DNA from 4 places in the Arthrobacter sp. 49Tsu3.1M3 genome. Region 1 is predicted to be linked to each of the others. Evidence: riboswitches for the same ligand, from Rfam matches in the RefSeq annotation. Region 1 holds a riboswitch; each other region holds the start of a gene.
The links. A riboswitch is a leader RNA that binds a small molecule or an ion and turns the genes downstream of it on or off. The one in region 1 is predicted to bind thiamine pyrophosphate.
Positions count from the first base shown of each region.

Region 1 (4,047 bases):
ACCTGCTGGGAGTCCTGGCGTACGGCGAGCTTTCCGCCTTCGAGCGGCTGTCCTCGAGTGCCCGGTATTCGCCCACGCTGCATGACCGGGCGGTGCTGGGCAGGATGGCGGTGGTCGAGTTCCAGCATTACGAACTCGTCCGGACCCGGCTCGAGCACATGGGCCTGGATACGGAGGCCGCCATGCTGCCGTTCCAGCCCTCTGTGGACCACTTCCACGAACGCACGCGCCCGTCGGACTGGTACGAAGCCCTCATGAAGGCCTACGTGATCGACACGGTCGCCGCGGACTTTTACGGCGTCGTCGGCCGGTACGTCGACGACGCGACCCGTGAGTTGATCGGGCAGGTCCGCTCCACCGGGGAGTCCACGGCCGTGCTGCAGGAGCGCCTCAAGGCGGCCCTGGCCGATGACCCCCGGCTGGCGTCGCGCCTGGCGTTGTGGGCCAGACGCCTGCTGGGGGAGGTCCTGAACCACGCCCAGCGTGTCAGCGCTGAGCACGCCTTCCTCGGCGGACTCTCGGGGCTGGACGACGCCGGCGCCCGGGCGCTGGTCAACGGCCTGGCGGCCGAACTCGCAGCGAACCACGCGCGCCGGATGACGGAGCTGGGTCTCACCGGATAGTTTCCGTGCCGGCCGGCATTACAGGCTACTGACCTGCTTAAGATGCTGCGGCGTCCAGCGCCGCCAGCAAGGCTGCGGCGGCGTGGGCGGGATCAGTGGCGTCGGTGATCGCCCGGACCACGACGATCCGCCGGGCACCGGCGTCGACTACCTGTTCCACGTTACTGAGGTCGATCCCGCCGATCGCGAACCACGGCAGCAGGCTTTCGTTGCCCTTGCCGGTTCCCTCCGCGTCCGCCCCGCCGATCGCCTGGGCGGCGTAGCGCACCAGATCGAGGCCGACGGCGGCGCGTCCCGGCTTGGTGGGCGTCGCCCACACGGGGCCCACACAGAAATAATCGAGCCCTCTGCGGCCGGGCGCGGCAGCGATGGCGGCGTCCACCTGCTCGGGGCTGTGGGTGGACAGGCCGATCACGGCATCCTTGCCGAGAAAGCCGCGGGCGGCGTCGAGCGAAATGTCCTTCTGGCCGACATGGAACACCGGAGCCCCGGACAGGGAGGCGATGTCCGCCCGGTCATTGACGGCCCACAGCCGCCCGTGGCGCTGCGCGGCGGTGTGCAGGACCTCCAGCAGTTCCAGCTCCTCGGAGGCCTCGAGCGACTTGTCGCGCAACTGGATGATGTCCACGCCGCCGGCGAAGGCGGCGTCCACGAAGTCTTCGAAGTCGCCGCGGTCCCTGCGGGCGTCGGTGCAGAGATAGAGGCGGGCGGTGGTGTGGAGAGGGTCCTGGCTCATGGGACCAGCCTAGTTCCTCTAAACTGGGCGCATACCGCGGGAGCCCGCAGCAGCCATGTCGCCGCTGCCCGGCTGAGAGGGCGTCAGAGCCGACCGCTTGACCTGATCCGGCTAGTACCGGCGTAGGGAAGGAATTCTTCATGGGCACACGAGCAGGCGGTGCGGCCGAACCCGCAAATGACGCCGCCGCCCGGGTTTGTGACACAGGGCCCGGTACCGCAGGGGGAACCACCGCGGGGGATACGAGTGCCGACGTGGCCGTGATCGGCGGAGGGGTGATCGGCCATGGCATCGCGTTCGAGGCCATCCGCTCGGGCCGGTCCGTGGTCCTGATCGATGATGCTCCCGGCAGCGGAGCCAGCTGGGCCGCGGCCGGCATGCTGGCCCCCGTGAGTGAACTGCACTACCAGGAGGAACAGCTCCTGGAACTGATGCTTGAGGCCTCCCGGTTGTGGCCAGGATTCGCTGCGGCTCTCGACGCCGGTGCCGCCGGCGCGGATTCCCCGGCGGGTACCGGCTACCTAACGACGCCGACCCTGGCGGTGGGGGCCGACGCGGCGGACCGGCGCGCGCTCGCGGACTTGAGGGAAGTCCAGCAGGGCTGCGGCCTGGCCGTGGAGCCGCTGACAGTGCGCGAGGCACGCACCCGGGAGCCCCTGCTGAGCCCCGGCATCTCGTGTGCCTTCGACATCCCGGCCGACCACCAGGTGGACCCGCGCCGGCTGATCACCCGGCTCGCCGGCGTGCTCGGTGCGGAAGGCGGCGTCTTCGTCCGGCGGCGCGCGGCAGGCCTGCTGTGGCAGGACGGACAGGTGGCGGGCGTGCGGTTGGCCGGCGGCGGTTCCGTGCGGGCTGCGGAGACCGTGGTCGCCAACGGGCTCGGCGCCGCCGCGCTCGAGGAGCTTCCGGCCGGGCTGGCGCTGCCACTGCGGCCCGTCTACGGCGACATCCTCCGGCTTCGCGTGCCTCCGCATCTGCAACCGCTGCTCACGGCCACCGTGCGGGGCATGGTGCGCGGCGTCCCGGTGTACATCGTCCCCCGCCAGGACGGCACCGTGGTGATCGGCGCCACCCAGCGGGAGGATGGACCGTCGGATCCGCACGCGGTTTCCGCCGGCGGAATTTACCAGCTGCTGCGGGATGCCCAGCAGCTGGTGCCTGCGGTCGCCGAGCTGGAGCTTTTGGAAGCCACGGCACGGGCGCGGCCCGGCACCCCGGACAATGCCCCGCTGCTGGGGCGGGTCGCACGAGCCGACGGCGCGGACGTCCCGGGACTCATCATCGCCACAGGATTCTTCCGGCACGGCGTCCTGCTGACCCCCGCCGCTGCCGCCGTGTGCCGGCAACTCATGGACTTCACGCCGGATCCACGCTGGGGCGGGTTCCGCCCCGACCGATTTCCACGCATCCCGGTTACGTCCGGGGACAGCCCCAAGAAGGAAGCAGCATGAACATCCGACTCAACGGAACGGAGCAGAGCGTCGCCGACGGCGCCTCCGTTTCCACACTCGTCAGCCAGCTCACGGGCCGGAGCATCGGCCCCGACGGCCGCGCCGCCGACGGGCGAAAGCTCGGTGTCGCCGTGGCCCGCAACGCCGAAGTGGTGCCGCGCAGCCAGTGGCACGCCACGGCGCTCGCCGATGGCGACGACGTCGAACTTGTCACGGCAGTCCAGGGAGGATGACCAGCACATGAACGAGACGACGTTTGCAGGAACACAGGCCGTCCCCATGACCGGTGCGGTGGCCGATCCATTCGTGGTCGACGGCGTTAGGCTCGGCTCCCGCCTCATCATGGGAACCGGTGGTGCGCCGAGCCTGGACGGGCTCGGGGCGGCGCTGGTGGCTTCCGGGACCGAGCTGACCACGGTGGCGATGCGCCGCTATTCGCCGGCGGAGACGGGCTCGCTGTTCCAGCTGCTCGAGGACCATCAGATCCGCGTGCTGCCCAACACGGCAGGCTGCTTCACCGCCAAGGACGCCGTCCTCACCGCCGAGCTTGCGAGGGAGGCCCTGGAAACGGACTGGGTCAAGCTCGAAGTCATCGCTGACGAGCACACACTGCTGCCGGACGCCGTCGAACTCGTGGACGCAACCGAACAGCTCGTGGCCCGAGGCTTCAAGGTCTTCGCCTACACGAACGACGACCCCGTGCTTGCCCTCCGGCTGGAAAACCTCGGCGCGACGGCCGTGATGCCACTGGGGGCCCCGATCGGCACCGGACTGGGCATCCTGAACCCACACAACATCGAGCTGATCGTCTCGCGCGCGTCCGTGCCCGTGGTGCTGGATGCCGGGATCGGCACGGCCTCGGACGCTGCCCTGGCGATGGAACTCGGCTGCGACGCCGTGCTGTTGGCTACGGCGGTGACCCGTGCGCAGAATCCGGTGCTCATGGGTGAGGCCTTCAAACATGCCGTCATTGCCGGCAGGCTGGCGAAAGCGGCCGGCAGGATTCCGCGGCGGGAACACGCACTGGCATCATCGGCAATGGAAGGCCGGGCCGAGTTCCTCTAACGCCGTTCCGCTGAAGCCCCCGGGGATTGGGCGGGACTGGCCCGGTTCCTGAGCCAGCATCCTCAAGAGCTCCAACGAGTCCTCGCCGCATGGCTCGCACATGGCCGTCATTGCCGAAAGCGGGCACCTACCTAACGAGCGTCTAAACAACTGGGCGCTACTGGTCAGGCCG
Region 1 is NZ_FUZD01000002.1:396,698-400,744, forward strand. It holds gene B5X90_RS04775 (ferritin-like fold-containing protein) at 1-623, shown strand, start outside; gene thiE (thiamine phosphate synthase) at 661-1,359, opposite strand; TPP riboswitch at 1,386-1,506, shown strand; gene thiO (glycine oxidase ThiO) at 1,500-2,810, shown strand; gene thiS (sulfur carrier protein ThiS) at 2,807-3,043, shown strand; gene B5X90_RS04795 (thiazole synthase) at 3,051-3,875, shown strand; partial or broken gene B5X90_RS21550 (HNH endonuclease) at 4,033-4,047, opposite strand, start outside.

Region 2 (4,047 bases), on a different contig from region 1:
CAGGGCCTGGATTTCGTCCACGATCCTGCCATGGCTGATCACGCTGCCGGCGTCGGTACCGGCGTAGATCTTCACCCCAGCTTCGTGGGCTTCGAGGATCCGCTCCGCCCGTCGCTCCCACAGCGAGCGCATGTGGGCTGCGTAGCGGGGGAACTTGGCCTCCGCCCGGGCCGCGATGTCCGGGAACGTGGCGATGTTGATCAGGGTGGGCACGATCGGAACACCCTGTCCGAGGAAGCGCGGCAGGTGCCGCGGCAATAGCCCGGTGGCGTGTTCAATGCAGTCGATCCCGGCGTCGAGCATGTCATCAAGGGTGTCTTCGGCGAAGCAGTGTGCGGTGACGCGGGCCCCCTCATCGTGGGCGGCCCGGACAGCGTCCTTGACCGTCCGGGCGGGAAAGCTGGCGGCAAGATCGCCGGCGTCACGGTCGATCCAGTCCCCCACGAGCTTGACCCAGCCGTCGCCCGCGCGGGCCTGCTTCCGCGCAGCCTCGACGAGATCCTCCGGCTCGACCTCGACGGCGAGGCCCGGCAGGTAGCGCCGGGTCCTCGCGAGGTGCCTGCCCGCGCGGATGATCCGGGGAAGGTCCGCGCGTTGCTGGAGCCAGCGGGTGTCGTGGACGGCGCCGGCATCGCGGATCAGCAGCGTCCCGGCGTTGCGGTCCGCCAGGGCCTGGGATTCCGCGGTGTCCTCGGAAACGTCCCCGCCCGGGCCGAGGCCGATGTGGCAGTGTGCGTCCACGAGGCCGGGCATGACCCAGCCGTCCAGCACGAGCTCCGGCGCGGCCGCGGGCCGGCGAAAGGTCAACCGGCCTTCCACCGACCACAACCCGTGTCGGACCTGGTCCGCCGCCGTGAGGATGGGCCCGCTGAACTCGATAATGCTGGTCATGGCCTAAAGCCTAATCCGCATGGCAATCCGCGGGCCCAGATCATCCAGCCCCAGCTGAGCTTCGTGGATCCGCAGGGCTGCCACCGCCGGCCCCGGCCGGGCGATTTCCTCGAACCCGCAGCCCGCGTACAACGGCGCGTTGAACGGGACGCCTGCGAAAGTGCAAAGCGTCATCCATGAATAGCCGCGGCCTCGGGCCGCATCGAGGGCCGCCTCCACCAGCGACCGTCCGATCCCCCGCCTGGCAAAGTCCGGCTGCACGGAGAGTTGCTCCAGATGGGCCTGGCCGCCGAGTTCGTCACCGCGGTCCGCCGTGCGCGTCACACTCGACCGCCGGCCGGAGGTGCGTGGTAGCTTCGTCTACGACCACACGGGTGCCCCTGCAGGGGCTGAGATCGGGCTGACGCAGCCTGCGACCGTTGAACCTGTCCGGGTAATGCCGGCGAAGGAAGTGAGTATTTCCGTGAACACCCAAGTGACACAGCACAGCCCTGCCCACGATCAGTCAGCACCCGCTGGGTCTGCCCAGCATGTGTCTGACCCCAGCCAGCCTCCGGCCCCCACACAGTCCCTGAAGTCCCACTCGCTGGCCTTCAGCACGGACCCGGACCACGGGATCCGCGTGCCGGTGACCGAGATCGCCCTGGAACCCTCCCCGGGCGGTGTCCGGAACCCGCCGTTCCGGGTGTACCGCACGGCCGGGCCGGGCAGCGATCCGGTCCGCGGGCTGGAGCCGTTCCGCACCCCCTGGATTGAGGCCAGGGCGGACACCGAACCCTACGCCGGCCGGGAACGGGAGCTGCTCGACGACGGCAAATCGGCGGTGCGCCGCGGTGCGGCGTCGGCCGAGTGGCGGGGCGGCCGGCCGGTGCCGCGCCGGGCCGTTGAGGGCAGGACCGTCACGCAGATGCGCTACGCCCGCGACGGTGTCATCACCCAGGAAATGCGGTTCGTCGCGCTGCGCGAGAACTGCGATGTGGAGCTGGTGCGCAGCGAGGTGGCCGCGGGCCGCGCGATCATTCCCAACAACGTCAACCACCCCGAATCCGAGCCGATGATCATCGGCAAGGCGTTCCTGGTGAAAATCAACGCCAATATCGGCAACTCCGCCGTGACCAGCTCCATCGCCGAGGAAGTCGACAAACTCCAGTGGGCCACGCAGTGGGGCGCGGACACCGTCATGGACCTCTCCACCGGGGACGACATCCACACCACGCGCGAGTGGATCATCCGCAACTCCCCCGTCCCCATCGGAACGGTCCCGATCTACCAGGCGCTGGAGAAGGTCAACGGCGAGGCGAACGCCCTGACCTGGGAGATCTTCCGGGACACCGTGATCGAACAGTGCGAGCAGGGCGTGGACTACATGACCATCCACGCCGGCGTGCTGCTGCGGTATGTGCCCCTGACGGCCAACCGGGTCACCGGCATCGTGTCCCGCGGCGGTTCCATCATGGCCGGCTGGTGCCTGGCGCACCACCGGGAGAACTTCCTGTACACCCACTTCGATGAGCTGTGCGAGGTCTTCGCACGCTACGACGTCGCGTTCTCCCTGGGCGACGGGCTGCGGCCGGGCGCGACGGCGGACGCCAACGACGCGGCACAGTTCGCCGAACTGGACACCCTGGCCGAGCTGACGCAGCGGGCCTGGGCCTTCGACGTGCAGGTCATGGTGGAGGGCCCCGGGCATGTGCCCTTCCACCTCGTCCGGGAAAACGTGGAGCGCCAGCAGGAACTCTGCAAGGGCGCCCCGTTTTACACGCTCGGGCCGCTCGTAACGGACATCGCGCCGGGCTATGACCACATCACCTCGGCGATCGGCGCAACCGAGATCGCCCGCTACGGCACCGCCATGCTCTGCTACGTCACGCCCAAGGAACACCTCGGGCTGCCGAACAAGGACGACGTGAAGACGGGCGTGATCACTTACAAGATCGCGGCCCATGCCGCCGACCTCGCCAAGGGCCACCCCGGCGCCCACGAACGCGACGATGCCCTGTCCAAGGCAAGGTTCGAGTTCCGCTGGCGGGACCAGTTCGCGCTGTCCCTGGACCCGGTCACGGCCGAGGCCTTCCATGATGAGACGCTTCCCGCGGAGCCGGCCAAGACAGCCCACTTCTGCTCGATGTGCGGTCCGAAGTTCTGCTCCATGCGGATCAGCCAGGACATCCGGGACGAATACGGTTCAGCGGATTCGCAGGCCGCCCGTGCCGAGATGGCGGCCGGAATGCGGGCGAAGAGCAGCGAGTTCCTCGCCGCGGGCGGCAAGGTCTACCTGCCGCAGCCCTCGGTGGGAGGACCCGCAGCCTCCTAGGAGGCCCGGGCGTGCTGGCGCCGGCTGACCTCGGCAATGTAGGAGCGGATGGCCCGGTCCCCTTCGGCTGAATCCTGGGGCCGGTGCCCTCCCGGCGCCGTGCGGTGCAGGGCCCCGGTCTCGCGCAGGTAGCCGGCGATTTCCTCATAGAGAGGTTCCCAGCCGCCGGTCAGCACCAGGGTCGGCACGCCCGGCACGATCTGCAGCGGGGCTTCCCACGGCGGCGCCTGCAGGCGGAGCCGGCGCGCAGCCCGGAGGGCCTCCGGCGTCGTGGCCCCGGGGGCGTCCGCCGCGAATGCGCGGCGGATGAACTCCCGCTGGAAGTCGTCGTCGCTGAGGTTGTGCCGGACGTCGAAGAGCGGCTGCATGAGGGCCCGGTGCGCGGCGGTGGCCGGGAGCTCCGCGGTCAGGGACAGGCAGGCCGGTTCCACCAGGGTCAGGGACTGCACGAGGTCGGGCCGTTCGACGGCGGCCATCATCGCCGCGATCGCGCCCTGCGAATGGGCCACCACATGGCCGCCGGCCTCGCCGCGGCCGTCGTCTGCCAGTGATGCGAGCACGATGGCGGCGTCGGCGGCGAAGTTGGATTCGAGCGGTTCCGCGACGGCGTCAAACCCGTGCCGCCGCAGGAACAGGGCGTCGTAGTCCAGCGCTATTCCGTGCTGTTTTGGCCACGCGGCGGCGCCGAAGCTGCCGTCCCCGTGGACGAAGACTACGCGCTGCTTGAACATTGTCTAACCCTATGGCACTTCAGTGCTGATGCCGTCGGCGACACAGTGCCGGCGGCCGTCAGCACTTGTGGCTACTTGCTGCCGCCGAGGAACTTGTCGAAACCCTTGGGC
Region 2 is NZ_FUZD01000010.1:1,676-5,722, forward strand. It holds gene B5X90_RS12230 (amidohydrolase family protein) at 1-891, opposite strand, end outside; gene B5X90_RS12235 (GNAT family N-acetyltransferase) at 895-1,215, opposite strand; TPP riboswitch at 1,252-1,359, shown strand; gene thiC (phosphomethylpyrimidine synthase ThiC) at 1,355-3,205, shown strand; gene B5X90_RS12245 (alpha/beta fold hydrolase) at 3,202-3,936, opposite strand; gene ffh (signal recognition particle protein) at 4,008-4,047, opposite strand, start outside.
Region 2: linked by a shared signal. The riboswitch ahead of thiC (phosphomethylpyrimidine synthase ThiC) and the one ahead of thiO (glycine oxidase ThiO) in region 1 are both predicted to bind thiamine pyrophosphate.

Region 3 (4,047 bases), on a different contig from region 1:
GGCCTGCAGATGCGCACCTGGTCGGTCTGGCCCGTCCTGCTGGTGGCCTGGCTCTTCCAGCTGCTCACCGTCCCCGTGTCCGCCCACATGGTGGGCCGGGCCGGCTACCGGACCAAGCACCTGCACCCGGAGCTATTGAGCTCCGACGAGCTCGAGGCGGTAGTCCAAAAGGCCGCCCGGCAGGCGGCCACGCAGGGAACGGAAGACGACGACCGCTGAGCCCCGTGCTCGGCCCGGCCGGCCCGGCCGGCACATCGGCGGGCGCGGCCGCGGCCTTCGACTGCCGCGGCATGCGCCGCGGCTAATCGGCTCCGGTCAGACGATGTCCTGGGTCTTGGCGAAGCGGGTGATCGCGCGCTGGGTGCCGCGGTTGGCGAGCACCTGGATGATGGCGCTGACCGATGCGGAGATCAGGGCGAACGTCAGGGCCGAGCGCAGGGTGGTGGGAACGTCGTCCTCCTGGCCCTTGGGGGGCTTGTTGCCCGTGGACTTTTCCCACATGGTGTCCACCAGCTTGGTGCCGGCAAAGCCTGCCAGGAGGCTGACGCCGGTGCCGAGCAGCTTGATGAGGATGTTCATTCTTCGGTCTCCTTGGGACGGGAACGGTTTTCCCCTAGCCTAGCGTTCCGGGGTGAGGACCATCCGCAGGGCCTCGACCACGAGTTCGTGATCCGCCTTCTGGGGCAGGCCGGAGACGGTGACGACGGCGACGGCGCCCGTGCCGCGCACGTAAATGGGGAACGCCCCGCCGTGGGCGGCGAACTCCGACTGATCCCACCAGGCGTTGTCCTCGATCCTTCCGCCGGCAGCGCGGGCCCGGAGGCCCACCAGCAGGGACGGGACCTCATAGCGCATGGCTGTGCGCTTCTTGGCGTTGATCCAGCGCTCATTGTCCGGTGTGGCGCCGTCCAGCGCGGCGTGGAAGAGCACCTGCTCGCCTTTGGTGATGTCGACGGCGATGGGCAGCGAGCGTTGCCTGCCCAGCTCGACAAGGAGGAGCCCGAGGTCCAGGGCGTCATCCTTGCTGAACGACGCGAACTGGAGCGCCTCCATCTCGGCCAGCACGCGGCCGATGAGCGCCGCCAGGGAACCCTGAGGCTGCGGCTCACTCGAGTCGGGATCGTATTCCCCGGAGGGATCTTGGGTGACCGGTGTGTGCGACAAAATATTCCAGCTTTCCGGTGGGTGACGAGGCCGCCCGCTGGCGGGTCCGGGGGTCCGGCACGACGACTCTACCAAGAGGGTTTTCCCGGCCGCCGGGACCGCCGCCGTCCGGTCCACGATTGTGACGGCACAGCACTGAAAACCCGGCCGTCCGGGTGTAAACTAAGCCAGCCCACAAGGGCGAAAATAATCACGACAGGGGAGCGCCGCCGTCGGGCATCGCCGGAACAATCCGGGGAAACCTTTGGTGGGCGCTGAGAGTGCGGACAGCCGCAGACCCTCGAACCTGATCCGGTTAGTACCGGCGCAAGGGAGTCGAGTTCTCAGGGTGCGCGGAGGGCGGCGGAAGCCGAGACCGGCCGGAGCACCCTCCCCTCCTGTTCCTCAGGAGGACGACATGACAGATATTTCAGCACAGCATGGTTCGGCCAGCCGTTCAGCCGCCCGGCGCAATTACAGCTGGCGCGTGGTGGACATTGTGGTGGCCGCGTTGATCGCCGTTGCCGGCGGCGTCATCTTCTGGGCCTGGTCCCAGGGCGCGAACCTGATCTCGACTCCGGTCAACGCGGTCTACCCGCCGTTGAGCGGACTCTACGCCGGGGGCTGGATGATCCCGGCGGTGCTGGGCATGCTCATCATCCGCAAGCCGGGCGCCGCGCTCTTCTGCGAAACCGTCGCTGCCACCGGCGAGCTGATCATGGGTTCGCAGTACGGCACCACGGTGCTGATCTCCGGCATCCTGCAGGGCCTCGGCGCCGAACTTGTCTTCGCGGCGTTCCTCTACAAGAAGTTCAACCTGCCCGTGTCCTTGCTGGCCGGCGTTGGCGCGGGCCTCTTCTGCGGCCTGAACGATTCCTTCCTGCCGTGGGGCTGGAACATCGCCTACGAAGCCGGCGACAAGCTCGCCTACATCGTCTTCACCACGATCTCCGGCGCAGTGATTGCCGGCGGACTGGCCTGGCTCGCCACCCGCGGCCTGGCGAAGACCGGAGTGCTGGGCTCCTTTGCCTCGCGCAAGGCCGCCACGGAGCCCGTCTTCTCCTGAGCCCCGTCGCTGAATCCTGCAGAGAACGATGAGATCTTCACCGGGCGTCCGTCCGGCCGCCGTCACGGCCCGCGGCTGGGGCTGGCGGCACGCCGGACGGACCCGGCCCGCGGTCAGCGGCCTTGACCTGGACATCCGGCCGGGGGAGCGCGTGCTCCTGCTGGGGCCCTCCGGCGCCGGCAAGTCGACGCTGCTCCACGCCCTGGCCGGCGTGCTGGGCGACGGCGGGGCCGGCGACCCCGGCGACCCCGGCGACGCCGGCAACGCCGAAGATGCAGACGAGACCGGCAGCCTGCTGATCGACGGTGCCGCGCCCCGGGCGCAGCGCGGCCGCGCCGGGCTGGTGCAGCAGGACCCGGAAACGCAGGTGGTGCTCTCCCGCCTCGGCGACGACGTCGCCTTCGGGGCGGAGAACCTCGCAGTCCCGGCGGCGGAGATCTGGCCGCGCGTGCGCGAGGCCCTCGACGACGTCGGGCTGGGACAGCTGCCGCTGGACCACCCGACGGCGGCCCTCTCCGGCGGACAAAAGCAACGGCTGGCGCTCGCCGGGATCCTCGCCATGCGGCCAGGGCTGCTGCTGCTCGACGAGCCGACCGCCAACCTCGACCCCGCGGGCGTCCTGGAGGTCCGCGACGCCGTGGAACGCTGCCTGGACAAGACGGGCGCCACGCTGGTGGTCGTGGAGCACCGGGTGGGAGTTTGGAAAGACCTGGTGGACAGGATCGTGGTGCTGCAGCCAGGGTCCGCCACGGACTCGGCGGTCTTGATCGACGGACCGCCGGACCGGGTCCTGGCCGAGGCGCGGGACATGCTCATCGGTGCGGGCGTCTGGGTGCCGGGCTACGTCCCCGCGACGCGGATGCGGACACCGGCGCGGGGCGAGGGACAGATTTTGCTCACGGCCGACGCGCTCGCCGTGTCCCGCGAGCGGCCGCGGCGGGCCGGGATGCGCGACGGCTTCCGCACCATCGCGCCGCGTCCGGTCCAGTCCGGGGTCTCGGTCCGGGTCCGCGCCGGCGAGGCGCTGACCATCACCGGACAGAACGGCACGGGGAAGTCCACCCTGGCGCTGACACTGGCCGGTCTCCTGCGGCCCGTCGCGGGAACGGTCTCGGCCACGGAGGCGCTGAGCAGTCCCGCCACTGGTCGCTCCGCTGATCGGTTAGGCAGGGGCGCCGGACCCGATCCCTACCGGTGGAAGGCCCAGCAGCTGATCGCCAGGATCGGAACCGTCTTCCAGGAACCCGAGCACCAGTTCGTCACCGGCAAGGTCCTCGACGAGCTCATGTTCGGCCCGCGCCACCTCGGCTACGGCGAAGACCGCGTGGACGAACTGCTGGAGCGGCTGCGGCTGACGGAGCTTGTGGACGCCAACCCCTACACGCTCTCCGGCGGCGAGAAGCGGCGCCTTTCGGTAGCCACTGTGCTGGCGGCGCACCCCCAGGTGCTGGTTCTGGACGAGCCCACCTTCGGCCAGGATGCCAATACCTGGGCCGAACTCGCCTCGTTCCTCTCCGAACTCCTCGACGCCGGCACCGCCGTCGTGTCCGTGACGCACGACGCCGAATTCAGCGCCGTCCTCGGTGGCACCGAACTCCAACTCCGGCCACGGGAAACCGCCGCCGCGGACGCTCCCGGCCCGGATCTTCAGCTGCCGGAAGGTGCCTCGCCATGAGGGACGCCCTGAGCCTGCGCGGCAACCATGCGCTGCTGACCCGAGCCAACCCGCTCGCCAAGTTCACGGCGGTCACCCTGGTCACCCTGGTCCTGGCGCTGTCCATCGACTGGGTGTCGGCGTCGGTGGCGCTCGCCTGCGAAGTGCTCCTCCTGCCGCTGGC
Region 3 is NZ_FUZD01000003.1:57,881-61,927, forward strand. It holds gene mnhG (monovalent cation/H(+) antiporter subunit G) at 1-219, shown strand, start outside; gene B5X90_RS05350 (DUF4235 domain-containing protein) at 316-579, opposite strand; gene B5X90_RS05355 (heme-degrading domain-containing protein) at 619-1,164, opposite strand; TPP riboswitch at 1,352-1,495, shown strand; gene B5X90_RS05360 (ECF transporter S component) at 1,562-2,209, shown strand; gene B5X90_RS05365 (ABC transporter ATP-binding protein) at 2,238-3,884, shown strand; gene B5X90_RS05370 (energy-coupling factor transporter transmembrane component T family protein) at 3,881-4,047, shown strand, end outside.
Region 3: linked by a shared signal. The riboswitch ahead of B5X90_RS05360 (ECF transporter S component) and the one ahead of thiO (glycine oxidase ThiO) in region 1 are both predicted to bind thiamine pyrophosphate.

Region 4 (4,047 bases), on a different contig from region 1:
CGGCGGTTCCATGACCGGCATCTCCCGCAAGCTGCCCGACGTCGAACGCAACCGCCTCAAGCGGATCCTCAAGGACCGCCTGCCCGAGGACGCGGGCGTCATTGTCCGCACCGCGGCCGAGGGGGCTTCCGAGGAAGAGCTGACCCACGACATCAACCGCCTCCGCGCGCAGTGGGAAGGCATCGAGAGCCAGTCGACGTCCACCAAGATCCTGGCCCCCGAGCTGCTCTACGGCGAACCTGACCTGACCATCAAGGTGGTCCGGGACGTCTTCAACGAGGACTTCTCCAAGCTGATCGTCTCCGGCGAGGAAGCCTGGGACACCATCGAGGCCTACGTCACCTACGTCGCACCTGACCTCGTGGGCCGGCTCGAGAAGTGGACCAAGGACACGGACATCTTCGCGGCCTGGCGCATCGACGAGCAGATCCACAAGGCCCTGGACCGGAAGGTCTTCCTGCCCTCGGGTGGTTCGCTCGTGATCGACCGCACCGAAGCCATGACCGTGGTGGACGTCAACACCGGCAAATTCACCGGCTCCGGCGGCAACCTCGAGGAAACCGTCACCAAGAACAACCTGGAAGCGGCCGAAGAAGTCGTCCGGCAGCTGCGCCTGCGCGATATTGGCGGCATCATCGTGATCGACTTCATCGACATGGTGCTCGAATCCAACCGCGACCTCGTGCTGCGCCGCATGGTGGAGTGCCTGGGCCGGGACCGGACCAAGCACCAGGTGGCCGAGGTGACCTCGCTGGGCCTCGTACAGATGACCCGCAAGCGGATGGGCACCGGGCTGCTGGAAGTCTTCGGCGAACAGTGCGAAACGTGTGCGGGCCGCGGCATCGTCACCCACGACGAGCCGGTGGAGCACCGCCGCGCCAACACGGTCGCCGCGGAGCACTATGTGCCGCGCACCGAGGCGCAGCCTGCTGCCCGCCCGGAACGCAAGAGCCGTCGCCGCGGCAGGGGAGGCCAGGGCGTGGAGACCGCGCCGGCCGCACCCGCACCCGTCCACGCCGAACCCACTGAGGCCGAACGCCACGCCAAGGCCGAGGCCACCCGTGCCGCGCTGGCCAACATCGCAGCCGCGGCGCACGCCGCGCACCTGCACGACGGGGAGGCAGCCGCAGCCAGCGACGCCGGGGCCCGCCAGGCCGCCGTCGACGCCGTCACGCAGCTCGCGGCCGCCGACGAGGCAGCCGGCCGCCCCGCAACGGTGCTGACGTTTGGCGGCGAGCAGGTGGCGCTGCCCTTCGTCGAGCACGCGGAGGACGCGCCGTCACCGGCCCTGACCCTGGACCTGCTGACCGAGGCCTTCGCCAACCTGGGCGAAGCCGAAGCCGGCAAGCAGGCCGAGGATCAGGCCGCCGGCCAGGCGGCGCCTGTTGCCGCCCCGGAGGCGACGGCGCCCGAGGCGCCGTCGGCCGTCCGCGCGGCCGAGGCGCCGGCGTCACGCACGGCTGACACCACGCGCGGCCGCCGCGGGCGCCGCAACCGGAGTGCCAGCCGCGCCCAGGGCGCTGCCAACGAAACCTCCGTGGAGCACCGCGAGGCAACCCGGCCGGCCGCGGCCGGATCGGTCCACGAGGCCAAGGCTCCCGCTGCGGCCAAGCCCGCGTCCATCCCGGCCGGCAACGAGCCGATCATCCTCGGGGTCGGCGTGCCGGCGTCGGAGCTGTAGTCCTCCGCGACTGACCACGTCCCCGACCAGTCGCTATTTCGACTGGTCGGGCTGCGGGTCCGGGTCCGGGCAGACGTAACATACGTCCGCCCAGGCCCGGGCCCGCCCGTGCGTTAACGGGTCCGCATGGTGGCAGCGGCTAGGCTGGAACACTGACACGGGGTGCCGGGCATCGGGCCGGCTGAGATCCAGACCCGTTGAACCTGTCCGGTTAGCACCGGCGAAGGGATGTCTGCCTTGTCCGCGAGATCGAATCCGTCCGAGTTCCTGCCCAGCGAGTTTCTGCACAGCGAGTCTCTGCCGGCGCCGCCGCGCATTCCCCGCGTGCTGGCCATCGCCGGCTCCGATCCCTCCGGCGGGGCCGGAATCCAGGCCGACCTGAAGAGCATCGCGGCCAACGGCGGCTACGGCATGGCCGCCATCACCGCCCTGACAGCGCAGAACACCCAGGGCGTGCGCGCCGTCCACGTTCCCCCGGCGGCGTTCCTCACAGCGCAGCTGGACGCCATCAGCGACGACATCGGCATCGACGCCGTCAAGATCGGCATGCTCGGTGACGCCGCCGTGATCGACGCCGTCCGCAGCTGGCTGGAAAAGGTGCGCCCCGCCGTCGTGGTCCTGGACCCGGTGATGGTCGCCACCAGCGGTGACCGTCTGCTGCAGGAATCCGCCGAGGCCGCCCTGCAGGCCCTCCTGCCGCTGGCGGACCTCATCACGCCCAACCTCGCCGAACTCGCCATCCTGCTCAAGGAACCCGTCGCGGCCGACTGGTCCGAGGCCCTGGCGCAAGGCAAGCGGCTGGCCGCCCTGACCGGCACGACCGTCCTGGTTAAGGGCGGACACCTCCAGGGCGGCGAGCCCGGGGACGGGCAGGCCCACGACGCCGACGGCAACGGCCCCGCCAACGACACCAACGACGCCGGCGCCGGCTGCCCGGATGCGCTGGTCAACACCGGCGGCCTGCTCGGCCAGGAAACGGTGGTGGTGCCGGGGGAGCGGATCGCGACGCGCAACAGTCACGGCACCGGCTGCTCCCTGTCCTCGGCCATGGCCACCGTGCAGGCCCGGGTGGGGAACTGGGAAGCGGCGCTGCGGGAAGTCAAGCCGTGGCTGCTGGGCGCGCTCCGCGAAGCCTCGGCCCTGGACGTCGGCACCGGCAACGGCCCGGTCCACCACTTCCACCACCTCCACGGCGGGCAGGGCCTCAAAGGCGGCCAGCGCCGCCCGGCCGGGCACGGTCCGGCGGCGGGGGAGTTCGCCGCAGCCCTGCGCGCAGGAGCCACGGGCGATCTTGAGGCGATTTACGCCCTGGACTTCGTCCGCGGACTCGCTGACGGCACCTTGCCCGAGCACGAGTTCGCGTACTACCTCGCCCAGGACGCCATCTACCTCAACGGCTACTCCCGGGTCCTGGCCCGGGCCGCGGCGATTGCCCCCACCGAGGCCGAGCAGCTGTTCTGGGCCCGTTCGGCGCAGACCTGCCTGGAAGTCGAATCCGAGCTGCACCGTTCCTGGCTCAGCACCCGCCCCACGGCCTCCACCCTGGGCCCGGTCACGAAAGCGTACGTGGACCACCTGCTGGCCGCCTCGGTCTCCGGTAGCTATGGCGTCCTGGTGGCGGCGGCGCTGCCCTGCTTCTGGCTCTACGCCGAGGTCGGTTCCACGCTGCACCGGGAGTTCCTGGCCGGCGGCGCCCCCGGGGAGCACCCCTACGCCAGCTGGCTGCGGACCTACGCCGACGAGGCCTTCGCCGCCGCGACCCGGCAGGCCATCGCGTACACGGACACGGCGGCCAGGCGGGCATCGGAGAGCGAGCGGGAGGCAATGGCCCTGGCTTTCCGGCAGTCATCGCGCTACGAAGTGGACTTCTTCGACGCGCCGCGGCTGTACGCCTGACACGAGCCGGTCCGGACTACCGGTACGATGGTGGGGCACGGTTCCGGAAGTCGTTGCGGCAGCACAGCTCAAGATGGTCAAGATCCCGGCCAAGAACATTGGCAGGGTCTTTGCATCAAGACGTTGTGGCGCCTATCACGGACTACCCGCCGGAACCAGCCTCATTTGCGGCCGAAGGCAAAATTAGCGTATTCTAGATCTTCGGTGCTTACGCCAACACTTGGGTTATGACCCTGAGAACAGTCCGCTTGGAATTCCAAATGGATTTGTTCCGGGGATAGCTCATGGGTTCCCCCGGGGAATCCACCGGCGTTGAGGCACAGCGTGAGCCGGTCCAAACAATTTGGCCCCTGGTTCCGCACGCAAATCTAGTAATAAACGTCGAGAGAAGTGAGTTCCCCAGTGGTGTACGCGATTGTCCGCGCAGGCGGCCGCCAAGAGAAGGTTTCCGTTGGAGACTTCGTTACCCT
Region 4 is NZ_FUZD01000025.1:5,332-9,378, forward strand. It holds gene B5X90_RS18725 (Rne/Rng family ribonuclease) at 1-1,681, shown strand, start outside; TPP riboswitch at 1,830-1,927, shown strand; gene B5X90_RS18730 (bifunctional hydroxymethylpyrimidine kinase/phosphomethylpyrimidine kinase) at 1,910-3,577, shown strand; gene rplU (50S ribosomal protein L21) at 3,980-4,047, shown strand, end outside.
Region 4: linked by a shared signal. The riboswitch ahead of B5X90_RS18730 (bifunctional hydroxymethylpyrimidine kinase/phosphomethylpyrimidine kinase) and the one ahead of thiO (glycine oxidase ThiO) in region 1 are both predicted to bind thiamine pyrophosphate.